3 regions of the Pseudoduganella sp. R-31 genome follow, and region 3 is predicted to be linked to each of the others. Evidence: predicted binding sites of a transcription regulator. Region 3 holds the regulator's gene; each other region holds the start of a gene.
The links. Region 3 encodes FNR, which switches genes on or off when oxygen is low (the NO sensors DNR and NnrR bind a similar motif). Its sites were predicted from a motif close to TTGATNNNNATCAA; they were not measured.
Positions count from the first base shown of each region.

Region 1: ACN9MY_RS24030 (universal stress protein) is a predicted target of FNR. The motif match lies at 2,833-2,846, and genes of this name have one in related genera.
Region 2: nirK (copper-containing nitrite reductase) is a predicted target of FNR. The motif match lies at 4,257-4,270, and genes of this name have one in related genera.

Region 1 is NZ_CP183986.1:5,280,021-5,286,069, forward strand. It holds gene ACN9MY_RS24020 (chemotaxis protein CheA) at 1-1,756, opposite strand, end outside; gene ACN9MY_RS24025 (protein phosphatase CheZ) at 1,756-2,595, opposite strand; gene ACN9MY_RS24030 (universal stress protein) at 2,932-3,399, shown strand; gene ACN9MY_RS24035 (response regulator transcription factor) at 3,476-4,120, shown strand; gene ACN9MY_RS24040 (Crp/Fnr family transcriptional regulator) at 4,257-5,069, shown strand; gene hemP (hemin uptake protein HemP) at 5,199-5,393, shown strand; gene ACN9MY_RS24050 (hypothetical protein) at 5,467-5,796, shown strand; gene ACN9MY_RS24055 (DUF2325 domain-containing protein) at 5,805-6,049, shown strand, end outside.
Region 2 is NZ_CP183986.1:3,029,921-3,035,969, reverse strand. It holds gene ACN9MY_RS13990 (DUF6892 domain-containing protein) at 1-1,124, opposite strand, end outside; gene ACN9MY_RS13985 (BlaI/MecI/CopY family transcriptional regulator) at 1,336-1,716, shown strand; partial or broken gene ACN9MY_RS13980 (M56 family metallopeptidase) at 1,737-2,597, shown strand; gene blaOXA (class D beta-lactamase) at 2,742-3,485, shown strand; gene blaOXA (class D beta-lactamase) at 3,496-4,230, shown strand; gene nirK (copper-containing nitrite reductase) at 4,408-5,808, shown strand; gene ACN9MY_RS13960 (Crp/Fnr family transcriptional regulator) at 5,889-6,049, shown strand, end outside.
Region 3 is NZ_CP183986.1:3,619,739-3,625,787, reverse strand. It holds gene ACN9MY_RS16565 (DUF1854 domain-containing protein) at 1-431, shown strand, start outside; gene ACN9MY_RS16560 (aldo/keto reductase family oxidoreductase) at 440-1,300, opposite strand; gene ACN9MY_RS16555 (LysR substrate-binding domain-containing protein) at 1,397-2,296, shown strand; gene ACN9MY_RS16550 (bacteriohemerythrin) at 2,362-2,748, shown strand; gene ACN9MY_RS16545 (MerR family transcriptional regulator) at 2,794-3,243, shown strand; gene ACN9MY_RS16540 (carboxymuconolactone decarboxylase family protein) at 3,197-3,568, shown strand; gene fnr (fumarate/nitrate reduction transcriptional regulator Fnr) at 3,629-4,402, opposite strand; gene ACN9MY_RS16530 (response regulator) at 4,504-5,139, opposite strand; gene ACN9MY_RS16525 (response regulator) at 5,132-6,049, opposite strand, start outside.

The DNA.
Region 1 (6,049 bases), 1.7 Mb from region 3:
CGGTCATCGGTTTGATGACCAGGTCGGCAGTGCCGTCCACGGCCGCTACGGCCAGGATGTATGGCTGCGGCGAGTTGATGACGATGCCCACGCGCTCCGAGCACGGCTCGTAGCCCAGCGCACCGGCCAGCGAACGCACCGGCAGCGGACGGCCCTGGTCCTTGAGGACTGGCGCGCCGCCCACTTCCATGAATACTTCCGGCAGTTCGACCACGCGCTCGACCACCGCCATCGGCAGCGCCAGCAGCGCGCCCGAGGTGGAGACCAGCATGGTCGGCACGATCGACAGCTCGATCGGCAGGCGGATGGCGAACTTGGTGCCCTTGCCCAGTTGCGATTCGATGTGGATGGCGCCGCGGTTCTTTTCCACGGCGGTCTTGACCACGTCCATGCCGACGCCGCGGCCGGACACTGAGGACGCCACTTCCTTGGTCGAAAAGCCCGGCAGGAACACCAGCTGGTAGGACTCGTCGTCCGACAGGTTGGCGCTTGGCGAGATCAGCCCCTTTTCCGCTGCCTTGCGGCGCAGCGCCACCGGGTCCATGCCCTTGCCGTCGTCCTGCAGCACGATCATGACGGAGTTGGCCTCCTGCCACGCCTTCAGGGAGATGTAGGCTTTCGGCGGCTTGCCGATGGCCATGCGGGCGTCAGGCGCTTCCACGCCGTGGTCCAGCGCGTTGCGCAGCATGTGCACCAGCGGGTCGTACAGGCTGTCCACCACTACGCGGTCCACCTCGGTTTCCGCGCCTTCGATGGTCAGCTCGACTTCCTTGCCCAGGTCCTTCGCCAGTTCGCGCACCAGGCGCGGGAATTTCTGGAACAAGCGGCCGACCGGCTGCATGCGGGTCGCCAGCGTGGCGCGCTGCAGTTCGGTGGAATAGCGCGAAGCGCGTTCCAGCGTCTCGGTCAGGGCCGACATCAGGGTCGCAGCCTGGCCTTCGAATTTGAATTGCTGCAGGCGCTCCAGCAACACGGCTGCCTGGTTGGCGGCCTGCACCGACTCGCCGGCCACTTCGAGCAGCGCGTCGAGCTTGACGGCGTCGATACGGATCGATTCTTCCTTGGCCGGCGCGCTGGTCGGCTTGGCTTCGCCGGCCGGACGTTCGCGCACTTCCGGCGCCGCAGCGGGCGTGGCGGCCGGCGCACCGGCTGCGGCGTGGGCCGCAGCCACGCCTTCGGCACGCGCATCGACAGCAGGCCGCACGTAAGTACCGGGTGGCACCACGGCTTCGTACATGCCTTCCCAGTCAAGGCCATCGGCCGACGGCGCGGCAGCTGGCGCAGCGCCCGGTGCGGCGGCGGCAGGGGCAGCCGCGGGAGCGGCGGCAACCGGCGCGGCGGCCGGCTTGGCCTTGCCCGCAGCGGAGCTGGCCTTGCCCTCGATCGCATCTTTCAGGATCGCTTCCAGGTCGGCCGGCATCGGCGCCAGCTGGTCCGGCGCGGTGCCGTTATTCAGGTCGGTCAGCTGGTCGGCCACGAAGCCGGAAGCCTGCAGCGCCGCTTCGATCGACAGCGGCGTGACCGGCGCAGCGCCGGTGCGCAGCGCATCGAACAGGTTCTCGGTCAGGTGGCAGGCCGACACCAGCGCCCCCAGGTTCATGAAGCCCGCGCCGCCCTTGATGGTGTGGAACGAGCGGAAAACTGCGTTCAGCGTTTCCTTGTTGTCGGGGTCACGTTCGAGGCGCAGCAAGTGCTCTTCGACGTTGACGGCCAGGTCCATGGCCTCGACAACGAACTCCTTGAGCATATCGTCCATTAGAACCCCAGGTCGGCAAGCAGGTCATCGACGCTGTCCTGATTCAGGGCTTCCGATGGGACGGATGGACCCGACATCAGCGACACCTCTTTCTGCGCAATCTTCTCGCGCACATCGGCCGGCGCATTGTCCTTCAACAGTTGCGCCAGTTCGGATTCGACCTTCTTGGTGATGGCGACGACCTTCTTGATCAACTGGCCGGTGATGTCCTGGAAGTCCTGGGCCATCATGATTTCCAGCAGGCGGGCTTTCTCCGCCTCCGTTGCTTGCGCTACCTTGCTGGCAAAAGCGCGCGAATCGCCCGCCAGGGCCTTGAAGTCCTCAATGCTCAGCTTGCCTGCGAACAGGTCGGCCCAGCGGTCTTCCATTTCCTTGGCCTGCTTGGACAGTACTTCCTGCGCCGGCATGCCGTCGTCCAGGGTATTCAAGACCTTGTTGGCAGCCTGCTCGGTCAGCGAGGCGACATATTCCAGGCGGTCCTGCGCGTCCACGATCTGGGTCGACGCTTCAGTCAGGGCCTTGTCGTAGCCCAGTTCACGCAGCGAGTCGTGCAGCAGGCGCACAATGCCGCCCAGGCGCTCGAACATGCCCTCGGCGTGCTCGCCGCCTTCCGCGGGCGTCTCGCCCGCCGGGGCCGGGGCCGCTGCCGGCGCTGCGGCAGGGGCTGCCGCTTTGCTGGACGCTGCTACGGAATCAAACAGGCTTTCCAGGTCATCAGAATCGCCCGACTCGGATGCCGCAGCGGCCGGAGCCGGCGCTGGAGCAGGTGCAGGCGCATTGGCCCGTTGCGCGGATACTTCCTCAAATAATGCATCGAAATCATCAGCGGCGTCGGTCATAATTCCTGCTTCTCCATTACGTTTCAAATTGCCAAAACATTGTCAAATTTAACGCTCGGCAATAAATTGGGTTCTCTCGCGAGTGTAACAGGGGCAGCCCCCACAGTTCAATCTCTTGGGTGAAGCCGGATGGCCCTACAAGTGTACTGTTGTATTTGCGGATCGTGTGAAATACACGCTGCAAGCCCCTGAAATAACGGGAATTTGCGGCATCTGCGATGTCCTCGTGACAGTTTCTTGATAATTATCAACTCTTTACAGCAGAACAATACTGGCAAACGGGGCTACAATGAAGGCAGGAACTGGCTCTTTTAAATAGTTAAAGGAGGCTGAGATATGTATCGGAAAATCCTGATTACGACGGACGGCTCGGCCGTTTCCAGCAAGACCGCTTGCGCCGGGGTCGAATTTGCCCAGCAGCTCGGGGCGGAAGTGCTGGCCCTGTTCGTGGCACCGGAATACCAGTACCCGATTTACGTGGAGATCATCCCGCCCAGCTATCCGAGCGAGGAAGAGTACCGTGCGGCAATGCAGCGCGCCGGCAATGAGCATGTTCAGTCTATCCTCGAGTCTTGCGCGAAAAAAGGCGTGCGGGCGGAAGGCATGACAGCTTTTGCCGAAAGTGCTGCACTGAAGATCGTGGACGTGGCCAACCAGTGCGGCTGCGACCTGATCTTCATCGGTTCGCATGGCCGCAGCGGCTGGGGTCACCTGCTGCTGGGTAGCGTGACCAACAAGGTGCTGTCCCATACCAAGATCCCGGTGCTGGTGCACCGCCTGATCAAGGACCCGCGCCCGGCCTGAACGGCCAGGCGTTACGACGCGCTCCAGCCTGCCGGGCTGGGGCGTGAAGACCAGTATTGATAACTATTGAGGAACCATGATTCGAATTGTCATTGCCGACGACCACACCATCATGCGCGAAGGGCTCAAGCGCATTCTTGACGGGGCACCCGACATCGACATCGTAGGCGAAGCCATCGACGGCTTCGAAGTCCTCACCCACATCCGCCAGGGCGGCTTCGACCTGCTGCTGCTCGACCTGTCCATGCCGGGGCGCAGCGGCGTTGACCTGATCCGCCAGATCCGCAGCGAATCCCCCAAGCTCGCCATCCTCATCCTCACCATGCACGAGGAAGAGCAGTACGCGGTGCGCGCCATCCGCGCCGGCGCCCAGGGCTACCTGACCAAGGAAAGCGCCGGCACCCAGCTGGTGGGCGCCATCCGCAAGGTTGCCTCTGGCCGGCCCTATATCTCCACCGAAGTGGCCGAGCAACTGGCGCTGAATATCATGCAGCCAGCCGAAACCCTGCTGCACAAACAGCTTTCCGACCGCGAGTTCGAGGTGTTTTCGCTACTGGTGTCGGGAAAATCCATCACTGAAATCGCCAACGGCCTGCATTTGAGCGTCAAGACCGTGAGCACCCACAAGACCCGCATCATGCAGAAGATGGGCATGGCTTCGCTCTCAGAAATGGTTCAGTACGCAGTGGCGCACAAGCTGCTGACCCCGTTCAAGGCGTGATTGACAAGGTTGATTTTAGGATAATTCCTACATCGCCCCACTACCCTCCTACGGGTATATTCAGCAACGACTGATATTTTTCCCACATTCACGTTGGCATACTGAAACCATTCCGTTTGGGAACCAGGAGATCAGCATGCTCTCAACGCAACCCGTGTCCCATGAGGCCGGCCGTCAGCGGCAAGGCCGTTTGTGGTCCAACCTGAAAGAAGTGTGCGAACTGCTGCACTTGCCGCCGGTATCGCTCAATTCTGAAGAGCTGCTGTTCCAGCATGTGCAGTTCAAGACCGGCCAGCGCGTGCATACGATTGGCCAGCCGTTCGACATGCTGTACGTGGTCAATTCCGGCTTCATGAAAACGGTGCTGATTGACGAGTTCGGCAACGAGCAGGTGCTGGCCTTCCCGATGAAGGGCGACCTGATGGGCGTGGACGGCATCCACAGCAAGACTTACGCCTCGGAGGCGGTGGCGCTGTCGGACTGCGACCTGATCCTGCTGCCGTTCAAGAAGCTGACCACGCTGGGCCGCACCCACGTGGAGTTGGAGAATTTGATGTACGGCGTGATGAGCCGCGAACTGGTGCGCGAGCAAGCCATGATCGGCATGCTGGGCGCCCTGAGCGCGGAGGCGCGGGTGGCGCGCTTCCTGGTCACGCTATCGGAAAAGTTTTCGCAGATGGGTTATTCGAGCAAGCTGTTCAACCTGCGCATGACGCGCCATGAGATCGGCAGCTACCTCGGATTGACGCTGGAAACGGTCAGCCGCACCCTGTCAGCCTTCAACGAGATCGGGCTGATCAGCGTGGACCAGCGCACCATCGGCATCAAGGATGTCGACGCCCTGAAATCGCTGCGTCGCCTGCCGCCATCGCGCACGCGCAGCAAGCTGCCGTCGCGCGCCAAAGCCGCCGCCAGCGAAGCTGCCGTGCCGCTGCTGGCGACTTTGTAAAGAGTACTACTCACCCAGCTTTGGCCCGCTTCGGCGGGCCTCTTTTTTTCTTCAATAATTTATTTGACAAGCTTTGCCGACCTGAGCATAATGCAAATGCGAATCATTCTTATCTGAGGAAAAATAACAATGTCTACTGCCACTATCGACGCCCCCAAACCCAAGGCTGCTGTCGCCCCTGCCGCGCAGCAGCCGACCCAGCCCCTGCGCCGCTACACCACCGCCGGCCTGATGGAAGATCAGCGCGAAATCGAAATTGAACATGCCGGCCGCATCTACCGTCTTCGCATCACGCAGTTGAACAAGCTGATCCTGACTGCCTGAAGCTTACCCTCCCCAATCGCCAGCCAGCCGTCACACGCGGCAGCCAGCCACCCCTGAAACTTTGGAGTGAATCATGGCTATCGACCGCAACGACCCGATCTTCACGCACAGCGCCGCTGCCCGGCAGCCGGAACTGATGCTGTCCGCCGTGCTGCACCTGATGTCCCACTATACGGCCAACGCCGCCGACAATGGCGGCTGCGTCAAGCTGGCATCGGTCATCGAGCGCCACCTGAAAGCGCTGGCGGCGCTGCCGGACCTCTCGCCCGTGCTGCGCGCCACCTGCCAGCAACTGTGCGAACAGTGGGGCGCCGTGGTCGAACATGCCCGTCCTCCGCAGGAACGCGCCAATTTCCTGGCGCGCCTGATGGGCCGCCCCCGCCCTGCCCCGCTGGCGGCCTGAGGGCCATCATGTGCGACAAGCACGACACTCCAGCCGCCAAGGCCGCGGCGGCCGAACCGGCGCGCCGCCGCCGCATCTGGGACCTGCCCCACACCTGCCACTGCCCCCTGGTCGGCGTCGGCCTGCCGCTTGGCGTGCTGCGCAAGATCGTCACCAAGGCAGTCGGCGGCAAGGTGCTGGCCGACGACTATGAAGTCCACGTTGGCGCCGTCAGCGAATGCAGCAACCGCAACCGCCTGTCCGAAGCCGTGCA
Region 2 (6,049 bases), 590 kb from region 3:
AGGAGCTTACCCTGCACGTACATCAGCTCCTGGATGACGAGCAGCTTGAAGTTCAGGTCACTAAATAACTGACTTGCTGCATTGGCCGGAGCCTTACCCGATTCAGGCAATCCAATTAACTGATACAAGGACCTCAATTCGTCGATGTACTCTCCAGAATGCCCGCTATCCACGATCATCTTGGCCAGCCGCTTTGCTTTCTTCGATTTGGTCAACAGGAGGCGCCTGTCCTCATCGGAATCCAAACGATAGAAGAAGGCATGGTCGGCAAATATGTCGAACTGGCTGGCATTCCACTGTCTCGAACTTACTTCAAGCTGTGCCGCAATCTTGTCCAGGTCATCATAGATGAAACTGCCGCCGTCGTTATCCAGCAGGGCCAGCATGATGTCGAAGAACATGCCCTCGTGCTTCTCATGCACGCCAGCGAATAGATAGTGGTTAATCAACTGGCTCAGGATCGTTGCACGCTCGGCGCAATGCTCCAGTAGGGAAAGCGTAATGTTGTTGCCGATATCAGGATTCGCCCGAACGAGTGGCAAGATCAATTCGGCCGCTTCCGCCCGCAGTTCTTCGCTTTGCCCAAGGCCGCCATGGTAGAAGTAAATCTCGAGCAGCATTTCAATCGCGTCGGCACCGGTGCCGGTGCCTGGCTTTACTGGCGAGGTGAAGAGTTTTTCTGTCGAATATGCAGCGATCTTCCTGATCAAAGCCAGGATCCTGGGCGAGTGCTGCCATAGCGCGATATGCAAACAGTTATTCGTCCCTGGAAAGCGGAGATGGTTCTTGTGGAATGAAAAGACCAGTTGGTACCCGACTTGCGCATCACCTGCCTTCGTCCAATCGATGCCCTCCAGTCTTCCGATGATGTCGTCGTACAGACGATTAGCGGCAACCGGGGAAGTCTCGCCAAACGCCAACCATGCCCGATTGACGGCTTTGACCAAATGACCGTATTTGCCTTCGGTCGGCGAAATCTCCTTTACCAGCTTGATGGTTTCGGCAACCACCGACCAACCCTCTTCAGGAGAGTAGCTTTTCAATTCCTGCACGAAATCGTCCAACACCCGGATCATTTGTTTGCTGCGGGTCTGCAGCGCGTACATCAGGTCTTTGTTAATCATGTTTACTTACTTCGCCATCGACTGAATATCGTTGCACAGCTCGCGTAGAACAAGAGCAGCAAACTTGCGCGTGCAATCGATGGTAGCACTGAAGGGCTATCTGTTGCCAATTTTCAATGGTTTTTTTGCAATGCAGTTACTTTGCCAGATGCTTGACATGTTTGCGACATATGTCACATACTAACATCAATCGTCACAGACTCGTTTTGTCATGCTTATCCCTTCTACCCCCGAATTATGCGTACTCAAAGCACTCTGGCGTCAAACGCCTTTGAGTGCGCGCGAAATCCACGAGGCTGTGGAAGAAGATCTGGGCTGGTCGTTCTCATCCACGCGTAAGACGGTGGAACGGATGATGGAGAAACAGATGGTTGCGCAGCACGTCCGCCACGGCGTGCAGGTCTACGAAGCCTTGCTCGACAAGGTGGAAACCCTGGCCGCTTATGCCCATGATTTCGGCACCCGCATCATGGAACTGGAGTCACCGCTGCCAGTCAACATGTTCTCGGGCAGTAAGCTCGTTGATGCCAGCGAACTGGCACAGCTTGAGCAGATGCTGTCCGACTGGCCCGATGAGGATGAAGCAAAGTGAGCGACTTCGACCTACTGTTGATGCGCTTCCTGCTCGCGAGCCTGGGCTGCCTTGCGGCAGGCTTCAGCGTGTGGGCGCTGAGCGCCCTGCTTCGGCGCTTCCTGCCGGCGCTGGCGGCGCAGCGGTCCTTGTGGCTGCTCGGTCAACTCACCGTGCTGGCGACCTTCGCCCTGCTATTGCTGCCGCATAGTGAGCGCGTGCGCTTGATTCCACCGCTCGAAATAGCAACGGAAACCGTGACGCATTACATCACGCCACCCAAAGCGCCACGGCCAACCGATGCGGCAGCGGCGCCGGAACAGAATGAAGGCGGCACGACTCACGCGCGCGGCTGGCTTTTGCATGGCGCGCAGTTCTGGCTGGCCATTTACTTGATTGGGCTGGCGCGGGCGGTCATCAATCTACGCCGTGCGCAGCGCTGGCTGGAACGCCTTGCCGACAGCGGCACCAGGCGCGCCGCCGGGGAAGCGCCAGAACATGCCGACATCATTGAGATCGACGCTCCGATTTCGCCAATGCTGCTTGGGCTGTTGCGCCCTCGCTTGCTGCTGCCGCGCCATCTCGGTGGCTTCGACCAGCTACAGCGCGAGCTGATCGTCGAACACGAGATGACCCACTTGCGGCGGCATGACCTGCAGTGGATGGCTGCCGGTGTCTTGCTGCAGACGCTGTTGTGGTTTAACCCTTTCATGCGGCTTCTGCGCGCAAACCTCACTTGGGCCCAGGAGCTGGGCTGCGACCGTGACGTGTTGCGCGGTCGCCCAGCGTCACAGCGCAAGGCGTATGCCGCCGCCCTCGTAGCCCAGCTCAAACTGCAGCACGTGCCTACACACGGCGCCCTGGCATTCGGCAGTATCGATGCCAACACGCTGACCGAGCGCGTATCGCTGATCCGCACGCCAGGCAACGCGCGCCGTGCCATGTGGGCCCGAGCTGCGACCGTCACGCTACTGCTTGCCATCGGGGCCGGCAATTTCGCCTTGCAGCCGGCGCTGGCCTGGAGCGTCTCGCCTTCCGCGCAGTCGATGGCAGCCCTCGATTGCACCAGCTTTGTCGATGCCGCCACCGGGAAGGCGCTGCTGCGCAAGGGCGATTGCTCGACGCGCATCACGCCTGTTTCAACCTTCAATATCGCCGTCAGCCTGATGGGCTATGACAGCGGCTTCCTGCGCGACCAGCACGCGCCGACCCTGCCTTACCTCGCCAGCTACCATGCCGGCCGGCCCGAATGGCGGCGCGATCTCGATCCGCAAGAATGGATTCGCGTCTCGGCTTCCTGGTATGCACAGCAAGTCACGACACATCTCGGCCGAGAGCGATTCAACCGCTACGTACAGGCCTTTGGCTATGGTAACGGCGATACCAGCGGCGATGCGGGCAAGGACAACGGCCTGACCTGGTCATGGATCGGCTCCTCGCTGCAGATTTCGGCCGACGAGCAGACCACTTTCCTGCGTCGTCTGGTGCGGCGCGAGCTGGGCCTCTCGCCGCTCGCCTATGAGCAGACAGCCGGCCTGTTGAAGGTGAAGGACCTGCCGGGCGGCTGGCAAGTCTTTGGCAAGACCGGCACTGGCGCCCCTCTCGGCCCGGACGGCAAGGACGATTACTCGCGCTCCTACGGCTGGTTCGTAGGCTGGGCCACCAATGGCGAACGCACCATCGTGTTCGCCCGCCTCCTGCAAGACGAGAAAGTTGAGGAAGGCGCTGCCGGACCGCGGCTCAAGGAAGCCTTCCTGAACCAGCTGCCGGCACAACTCAAAGCACTCTAAGGACTACAAAATGAAACGCAAAATCTTCGCCCTGCTTGCAGGGCTGGGCCTCCCTTTGCTCGCGCTTTCTGCAGAACACTGCCTGGCGATGGCCGATGCGGCCACCGGCAAGTGGCTGGTGCACGAGGGCGTGTGCGATAAGCGCCTGCCGCCGATGTCGACCTTCAAGCTACCCATAGCGCTGATGGGCTATGACTCGGGCGTGCTGCGGGACGAGCATTCGCCCGTTCTCCCCTTCAAGCAAGGCTACGTGGACTGGCGTACCGTGTGGCGGCAAGCACATGATCCCAGCTCGTGGATGAAGGAATCCGTCGTCTGGTACTCCCAGCAGCTTACGCTGCAACTGGGCGAAGAGCGCTTCGCCAGCTACGTCAAGCAATTTGGCTACGGCAATGCAGATGTCAGCGGCGATCCGGGCAAGAACAACGGTCTGTCCGAATCGTGGCTAGGCTCTTCGTTGCGCATCTCCCCGGACGAACAAATCGGCTTCCTGCGCCGCGTGCTGAATCGTGAACTCGGCGTCAAGCCGCAAGCCTATGCCATGTCCGCCGCTCTGGTACGGCGCCCTGAACCTGCCGGGGGCTGGCAGGTCTTCGGCAAGACCGGCAGTGGCAAAGACGTTGGCTGGTACGTCGGCTGGATTGAACGCGATGGCAAGCGCATCGTCTTCGCCCAAGCCGGCAGCGCCAGCGGCATGGACGAACGCGATAACTTTTTGGCACGCTTGCCGCAGTTGGTCCCCTAGCGCGTTGCGCCGGGTCTTCTCCTCGCTTGACCTAGATCAAAAATATCTGACTTGCATTGAGAATACGCAGTTCTTTCCAAATTTTTGACCTGCGTCAATTCAATAACATGCATGTAAAACATAAGATTTAGTTGTCAAACGGCGCAATCCCGTGCCGGACAAACCTGTGAGAAGAAAATGAAACCGACCTTGATGTCCAAAGCCATTGCAGCACTGGTGATCGGCGCCGCTACACTAGCGCCAGCTTATGCACAACATGGCCAGCACGGCGGCAGCACAGCCGTCCAGTATCGTCCTGACGTGACCTTTACCCTGCATACCGATATCGCAGACGGTAAGCTGGTCTTCATCAGCGACGCCGGCGAGTCCAAGGGCAAGGTTAACCCGACCTTGCGCGTGCCGGAAGGTGCTGTGGTGCAGATCAACCTGGTCAACGGCGATGGCGCAACCCACGACATTTCGGTGCCCGACTTCAAAGTCAAATCGAACCAGCTGAAAGACAAAGGCGCATCGACCGCCGTCGTGTTCAAGGCTGACAAGAAAGGCGAATTCACCTACATCTGCTCCCTGCCCGGCCACGTGGCGGCAGGCATGATCGGCAAGATTATCGTGGGCGAAGGCGAACTCAAAGCCGCGCCAAAAGGCGCCGATGTTTCGCGCAGCCCACTGGAAGTAGGCACGCCGGTCGGCAAACGCGGCCCGCAAACCGTCAACGTGAAGCTGGATACCACCGAGGTGCTCGGCCAGATGATGGACGGCACCACCTACAAATACTGGACCTTCAACAGCAAGGTTCCAGGCCCGTTCATCCGCGTTCGCGTGGGCGATACCGTGAACGTGGACATGTCCAACGCCAAGGACAGCCACATGATCCACTCGGTTGACTTCCACGCCGTGACCGGCCCTGGCGGCGGTGCGGCCGTGACCCAGGCAGCTCCCGGCAGCACCAAGAGCTTTACCTTCAAGGCCATCAATCCAGGCCTGTACGTGTACCACTGCGCTACCCCGATGGTGGCCCAGCACATCTCCAACGGCATGTACGGCATGATCCTGGTCGAACCTGAAGGCGGCCTGCCGAAAGTGGACCGCGAGTTCTACGTGATGCAGGGCGAGCTGTACACCGCGCAGAAGCACGGCACCCCAGGCGAAGCCGAGTTCTCGCTGGACAAACTGCTGGCCGAACAGCCGGAACACCTGATGTTCAACGGCACCCATGACGCGCTGACCAAGACCCACCGCATGGAAGCCAAGGTTGGCGAAACCGTCCGTATCTTCTTCGGCGTCGGCGGTCCTAACGCAACCTCCAGCTTCCACGTGATCGGCGAAGTGTTCGACCGCGTCTACAGCATGGGCGACCTGACCTCGCCTCCTCTGCAGAACGTGCAGACCACCACCGTGGCGCCAGGCGGTGCAACGATGGTCGAGTTCAAGACCGAGGTGCCGGGACGCTTCATCCTGGTCGACCACGCGCTGTCGCGGATGGAGAAAGGCCTGGTCGGCTTCCTCTACGTGACCGGCAAGGAGAATCCGGAAATCTTCCGGACCACCAGCAAGCCTGACGGTGATTCGGGCCACTGATCCACAGGATTAACACCGACATTACCTTAACCAGGACAGGACCCGCCCAGCGGGTCCTTTTGCCATTTCAGGAGAACCAGATGCCTAGCCCCAAAATCGACCCCCGCGAGTTCCTCAAGCGACTGCCCCTGTTCGCAGACCTGTCGCCGGAGGAGCTGACGCTGGTGGCTGCCGGCACTACCGAACACCACATCCCGCGCGGCAGCGCCGTCTTCCAGCGCGGCGATCCATGCGTCGGCTT
Region 3 (6,049 bases):
GTAAGCTGAACCTGATCGACGCCAACGGCGTGCTGCATGAAGGCGTGTCGCCGGTACGCGCGTTTCCCATCCAGGCGCCGGATGAAGGCCTGTCGCTGGTAAACACCGACGGCAAGGAAGTGGCCTGGCTGGATCGTATTTCCGACCTGTCGCCGCAACTGGCGGACATTGTGCGCGAAGAACTGGCCGGCCGTGAATTCATGCCGGTCATCCAGCGTATCGTGGACGTGGGCAGCTATGCCTGCCCTTCCACCTGGAGCGTCGAAACCGACCGCGGCGATACCACCTTCGTGCTGCGCGGCGAAGAAGATATTCGCCGCATCGGCAGCGTTTCCTTGCTGGTGTCGGACAGCCACGGCATCCACTTCCTGATCCGCGACCAGTTCGCGCTGGATAAGCACAGCAAGAAGATCCTCGATCGATTCCTCTAAGCGCGCCGCTAGCGCGCCATGCCATCCAGTTCCGCCAGGACCTCGCCGGGCAAATCGAGCGCCTGCGCGGCAAGGTTCTCCTTGAGGTGGGCAATCGAGGTGGTCCCCGGAATCAACAGCACATTCGGCGACCGGTACAGCAGCCAAGCCAGGGCCACCTGGTTCGGGGACGCGCCCAAGCGGGCGGCGACACGCGACAAGGTAGACGACTGCAGCGGCGAGAACCCGCCCAAGGGGAAGAACGGCACGTAGGCGATACCATCGCGTGCCAGTTCATCAATCAAGGCGTCGTCATTGCGGTGGGCCAGGTTGTACTGGTTTTGCACGCACACGATCTCGCACATCCGCCGGCCCTCGGCTACCTGGGCATGGGTCACGTTGCTCAAGCCGATGTGGCGTACCAGGCCTTTGCGCTGCAGCTCGGCCAGCGCGGCAAGCGGCTCTTCGATCGAGCCCTCAGCCGGCTGCATCGGATCGATCATCAGGCGCAAATTGACGACATCCAGTTTGTCGAGCCCCAGGTTGCGCAAGTTGTCATGCACGGCCTGTTCCAGTTCAGCAGGCGAACAAGCCGGCAGCCAGGAAGAATCGGCGCCGCGCCGGGCGCCAATTTTCGTGGCAATCACCAGGCCATCGCGGTAGGGGCGCAAGGCTTCGCGGATCAATTGGTTGGTTACGTGCGGGCCGTAGAAATCGCTGGTGTCGATGTGATCGACACCGGATTCAACCGCCGTGCGCAAGACCTTCAATGCGCCTGCTGTATCGGCCGGCGGCCCGAAAACATGCGGCCCTGAAAGGCGCATGGCGCCGTAACCCATGCGATTGACGATCAGGTCTCCGAGGCAGTAAGTGGATGGTTGCTGGGACATGGTAGAGCTCCTTTTCAATGAGGTTCCCAGTCTAGAAGCGAATCGACCGTTCGATAAGCCGGTATAATCAAAACAGCCCGTACGAAAATTTGCACAATGCGCGTCGATCTTGCCGACCTGAATGCTTTCATTGCCGTTGCACGCGCCCAAGGCTTTCGCGATGGCGCGCGTGCGATGGGCGTCAGCGCATCCGGTCTCAGCGAAGCGGTGCGCCGCCTGGAAGCCCAGTTGGGAGTGCGGCTGCTGAACCGCACCACGCGCAGCGTCACCTCCACTGAAGCGGGCAAGCGCCTGCTGGCGCGCCTCCAGCCCGCCCTGTCAGAAGTCGATGCCGCCCTCGCCGAAGTGAACGGCTTGCGCGACCGGCCAGCCGGCAGATTGAGGCTGAACGTCCCCATCAGTGCAGCACGACTGGTATTGCCGGCCATCGTACCGGCGTTCCTGGCCGCCTATCCCGACATACAACTGGAAATTGCCGCAGAAGAGGGCCTCGTCGACGTGCTTGCCGCGGGCTGCGACGCAGGCATTCGCTATGACGAGCGCCTTGAGCAGGACATGATCGCGGTACCCATCGGCCCACGGGTCCAGCGCTTTGCCGCCGCTGCCGCGCCTGTCTACCTCGACAAACGCGGGCGGCCCGACCATCCGCAACAACTGCTCCAGCACGATTGCTTGCGCATGCGCTTTGCCGGGCGCGCCGTACCGCCATGGGAATTCAGGCGCGATGGGGAAACCGTGAAAGTCGATGTCAACGGCCCCTTGCTGGTGGAGCCATCCGGTGCCGTTGAACTGATCGTCGACGCGGCCAAGGCAGGAAGCGGGGTCATCTATCTGTTCGAAGACTGGCTGCGCCCGCACCTGGACAATGGCGCCCTGGAAGCGGTGCTGGAACCCTGGTGGCAATCCTTTACGGGCCCTTTCCTCTACTACCCAGGGCGCCGGCTGGTTCCGCCGCCCTTGCGCGCCTTCATAGACTTTGTCAAAAGTGAAAATTGACATGGATCATGTGCCCGAATTTTTTCCAGCGGCACAATTGCGGTTCGACACTACTGGAGAACCCCATGGATTCCATCGTCTTCGGGCCGGACCTCGCACTGGGCATTCCCGTTCTCGACCAGTCGCACCGCATCGTCTTCGACATGCTCGACGCCATGGAAAGCCTGCCCCGTCCCGCCTTTGACGCAGCCTGCCGCGACCTGGCAGCTGAATTCATGGAACACCTGCGCGAAGAAAACAGCCTGATGGAGCGCATCGCCTACCCGGCTGCCCAGGCCCACCGCGCAGCCCATGGCTACTTGCTGGAAAAGGTCGCCCGCACCCTGCGCCTGCTGAAGGACGACGAGGAAGCCACGGCACGCGACATCATCCGCACGCTGCCGGACTGGCTCGAAGCCCACATCAACACGATGGACCTTGCGCTCGCAGTTGCGGCTTCCCGGTTAGAGTAATAAAGTGCTTGACTTAGAGTGCACTCTAACTTTTACGATCACCCCATGGAATCGCACCTGAGCATTGACGAAGTCGCCAAACGTACCGGCCTCACAGCCTACACCCTCCGCTATTACGAGCGCATCGGGCTGATTGCCCCGGTCAATCGTGCAGCGGGCGGCCGGCGGCGCTATGCGGCCTCGGACCTTGCCTGGATCGAATTCCTGCTGCGTCTGCGAACGACCCATATGCCAATCGGCAAAATGCAGTCATTCGCAAAACTTCGCGGCGCTGGGGACTCGACGGTGCCGGAACGGCGCCGGATGCTGGAAGAGCATATGCAGAACGTGCTCGCCGAAATCGAGGCGATGCAACAATCTGCAGCATCATTGCAGGCCAAGATCGAGTATTACCGCTCCCTGGAGCAGTCCCTGGCGTCGAATCCAACCACCGATGGAGCACATGCCAATGAACACCGAAAGCCGCTACGAGCGCGGGCTCGCAAAACTGCGTGAAGTCGACGGCCAGGCCGGCGACCGCGTCGTGCAAAGCCTGGAAGATATTGCGCCCGATTTCGCCCGCTACCTGATCGAATTCCCCTTTGGCGACATCTATTCGCGCCCGGGGCTTGACCTGAAATCACGCGAGATCGCTGTGGTGGCCGCGCTGACCGCCATGGGCAACGCTGCGCCCCAGCTCAAGGTGCACATCCACGCCGCCCTCAACGTCGGCGTCAGCCGCGAAGAGATCGTGGAGACCATCATGCAGATGGCCGTCTACGCCGGCTTTCCGGCTGCGCTCAACGGCCTGATGGCCGCCAAAGAAGTGTTCGCGCAATAAAAAAGGGGCAGCAAGAGCTGCCCCATACACCCCCTACAGGTGAGAAAACTGGTAAGCCGGTCAGGCGACAGCGAGTTCCTGCGCCATGCCGCCGGACGACATGGCCTCGAGCCTGGCGCGGTCGGTAATGCGCAGATCGCGGTTGCTCAGGACGATCGAGCCATCCTGGCGCAGGCGGGCCAGCTGGCGGCTGACGCTTTCCACGGTCAGGCCCAGGTAGCCGCCGATATCTTCACGCGACATGCGCAACTGGAAGCTGGTCGAAGAGTAGCCGCGCTGGGCGTAACGGCCAGCGAGGTTCAGCAGGAACATGGCCAGCCGCTGTTCGGCGCGCATATGGCTCAGGAACAGCATCACCGACTGCTCGCGCTGGATTTCGCGGCTCATGGTGCGGTGGAACTGCTGCAGCAAGCCGGGAATCTGCATCACCAGCTCTTGCAGGCGGTTGAAGGGGATCTCGCAGACTTCACTGTCCTCCAGCGCCACGGCATTGCAGGAATGCTGGCCATTGCCGATGGCTTCCATGCCCAGCAGGTCGCCGGCCATGTGGAAACCGCCAATCGTCTGTTCGCCGCGCTGGTTCACCTGCACGGTCTTGAAGTGGCCGAAGCGCACGGCATACAGGCTGTGGAAGCTGTCGCCGGTCTTGTACAGCGGCTCGTCGCGGTTCACGCGGCGGCGGCGGGAAATGATCTGGTCAAGGCGAGCAACATCTTCGTCGGCCAGGCCCTGTGGCAAGCAAAGGCGGTTGAAGCTGCACAGCGAGCATTTGGCTGCGACTGGTGCGCAGGATTTGGTGGCGTTTGCAGGGGTGATTGGGATGACCGGGCTCATTTTGCTGCTCCTTGTTTTCGATGGAAGCAGTATCGCGCCCGGCGTCATTTCCCGGTATCAAGCATCCTGTGTAGTTGCTGTAGTGGTTCCCCTACAGCCGCTCAGATCAGCCCGTGCTCGAGGGCATAGCGGGTCAGCTCAGCATTCGTGGACATGCCCATTTTCTCGAGGATGCGGCTGCGATAGGTTGTCACAGTGTTAGGACTGAGATGTAGTTTTTCCCCTATGCGCACCAGGGACTCGCCCTGGGCAATCAGTTTGAAAACTTCCAGTTCGCGGTTGGAGAGCTCTTCGTGGTCGCCGCTCGGGCCGCCGCCGACCAGGGTTGCCAGTTTTTCAAGCAACGCCGGGCTCACGTGCTTGCCGCCCGAGGCAGCCTTGCGCACGGCCTCGATCAGGGTCGCCGTCGGCGCATCCTTGGTCAGGTAGCCGGAGGCGCCCGATTTCAGCGCGCGCACCGCGTAAATTTCCTCGGAATAGGTGCTCAGCACCAGCACCGCCATGCGCGGGCATTCGCTGCGCAGGGTCTTCAACAGGTCCAGGCCATTCTTGCCCGGCATCTTGATGTCCACCAGCGCCACGTCGAAACTGCGCTCGGCCACGCGCTGCATCGCTTCGACGGCGTTGCCGGCCTCGCCCTCCACGCTGATGTCGGGCGCCGTGCCCAGCATGAGGCGCACGCCATTGCGTGCAATCGCATGGTCGTCGACCAGCAAAACGGTGATCTTGTCACCCATTCTTGTCCTCCAAAGGCAGCCGCAGCTGCAGGGTAGTGCCCTGCCCGGCCTTGCCGCTGATATTCAGTTCGCCGGCAAAGCGGCGCGTGCGCTCGTGCATGCCGAACAAGCCCCACGATTCCCGGTCGGACAAGCCGGCACTTTCGATACCCTTGCCATTGTCTTCCACCCGCAGCACCACGTTTTCGCCGTCAATATCCACGATGACGCGCGCCTCGCTCGCTTCGGCATGGCGCACCACGTTGGTCAGCGCTTCCTGCGCGACGCGGAACAACATGGTGCTGCGCTCCGCATCGAGCTCCAGCGCCTGCGCCTCCGGCGTGATATTGCAGGTGCATTGCAAGCCGCTGCGCTGCGCCACCTGTTCCGCATACCATTCCAGCGCAGGCCAGATGCCCAGCTGGTCCAACACGCTTGGACGCAGGTCGGTAATCACGCGGCGCACGGTCTCTATCGCATCTTGCGCCAGCTTGGCCGCATCCTTCAACAGTGGGTCCGATTGCTCGCCGCCGCGCTCGATGGCGACCGAGATATAGGCCTTGATGCCGGTCAGCAGGCCGCCCAGTTCATCATGGATTTCCTGGGCGATGCGGGTGCGTTCGTGTTCCTTCAGTTTTTCCTGGTACGCGGCCAGTTCACGCAGCTCTTTCTGCGACTGCCGCAGCACCTGTTCAGCCAGTTGTTTCTCGTCGATCAGGCGCTGCTCGCGCAGCAGGCGGTCGATGGCGCCCGCCAGGAAGTCGAGGTAGCGGCCGTCGTTGTCCTTCACCAGGTAGTCGCGCGCGCCGCGGCGCATCGCTTCCGCCGCAACGGTGGCACTGTCGGCGCCGGTCAGCATCATCACCGGGATATTTGGCTGGGGTTCGCCGCGGTCTGCCGCGAGACGTGCCAGGAATTCAAGCCCGGTCAG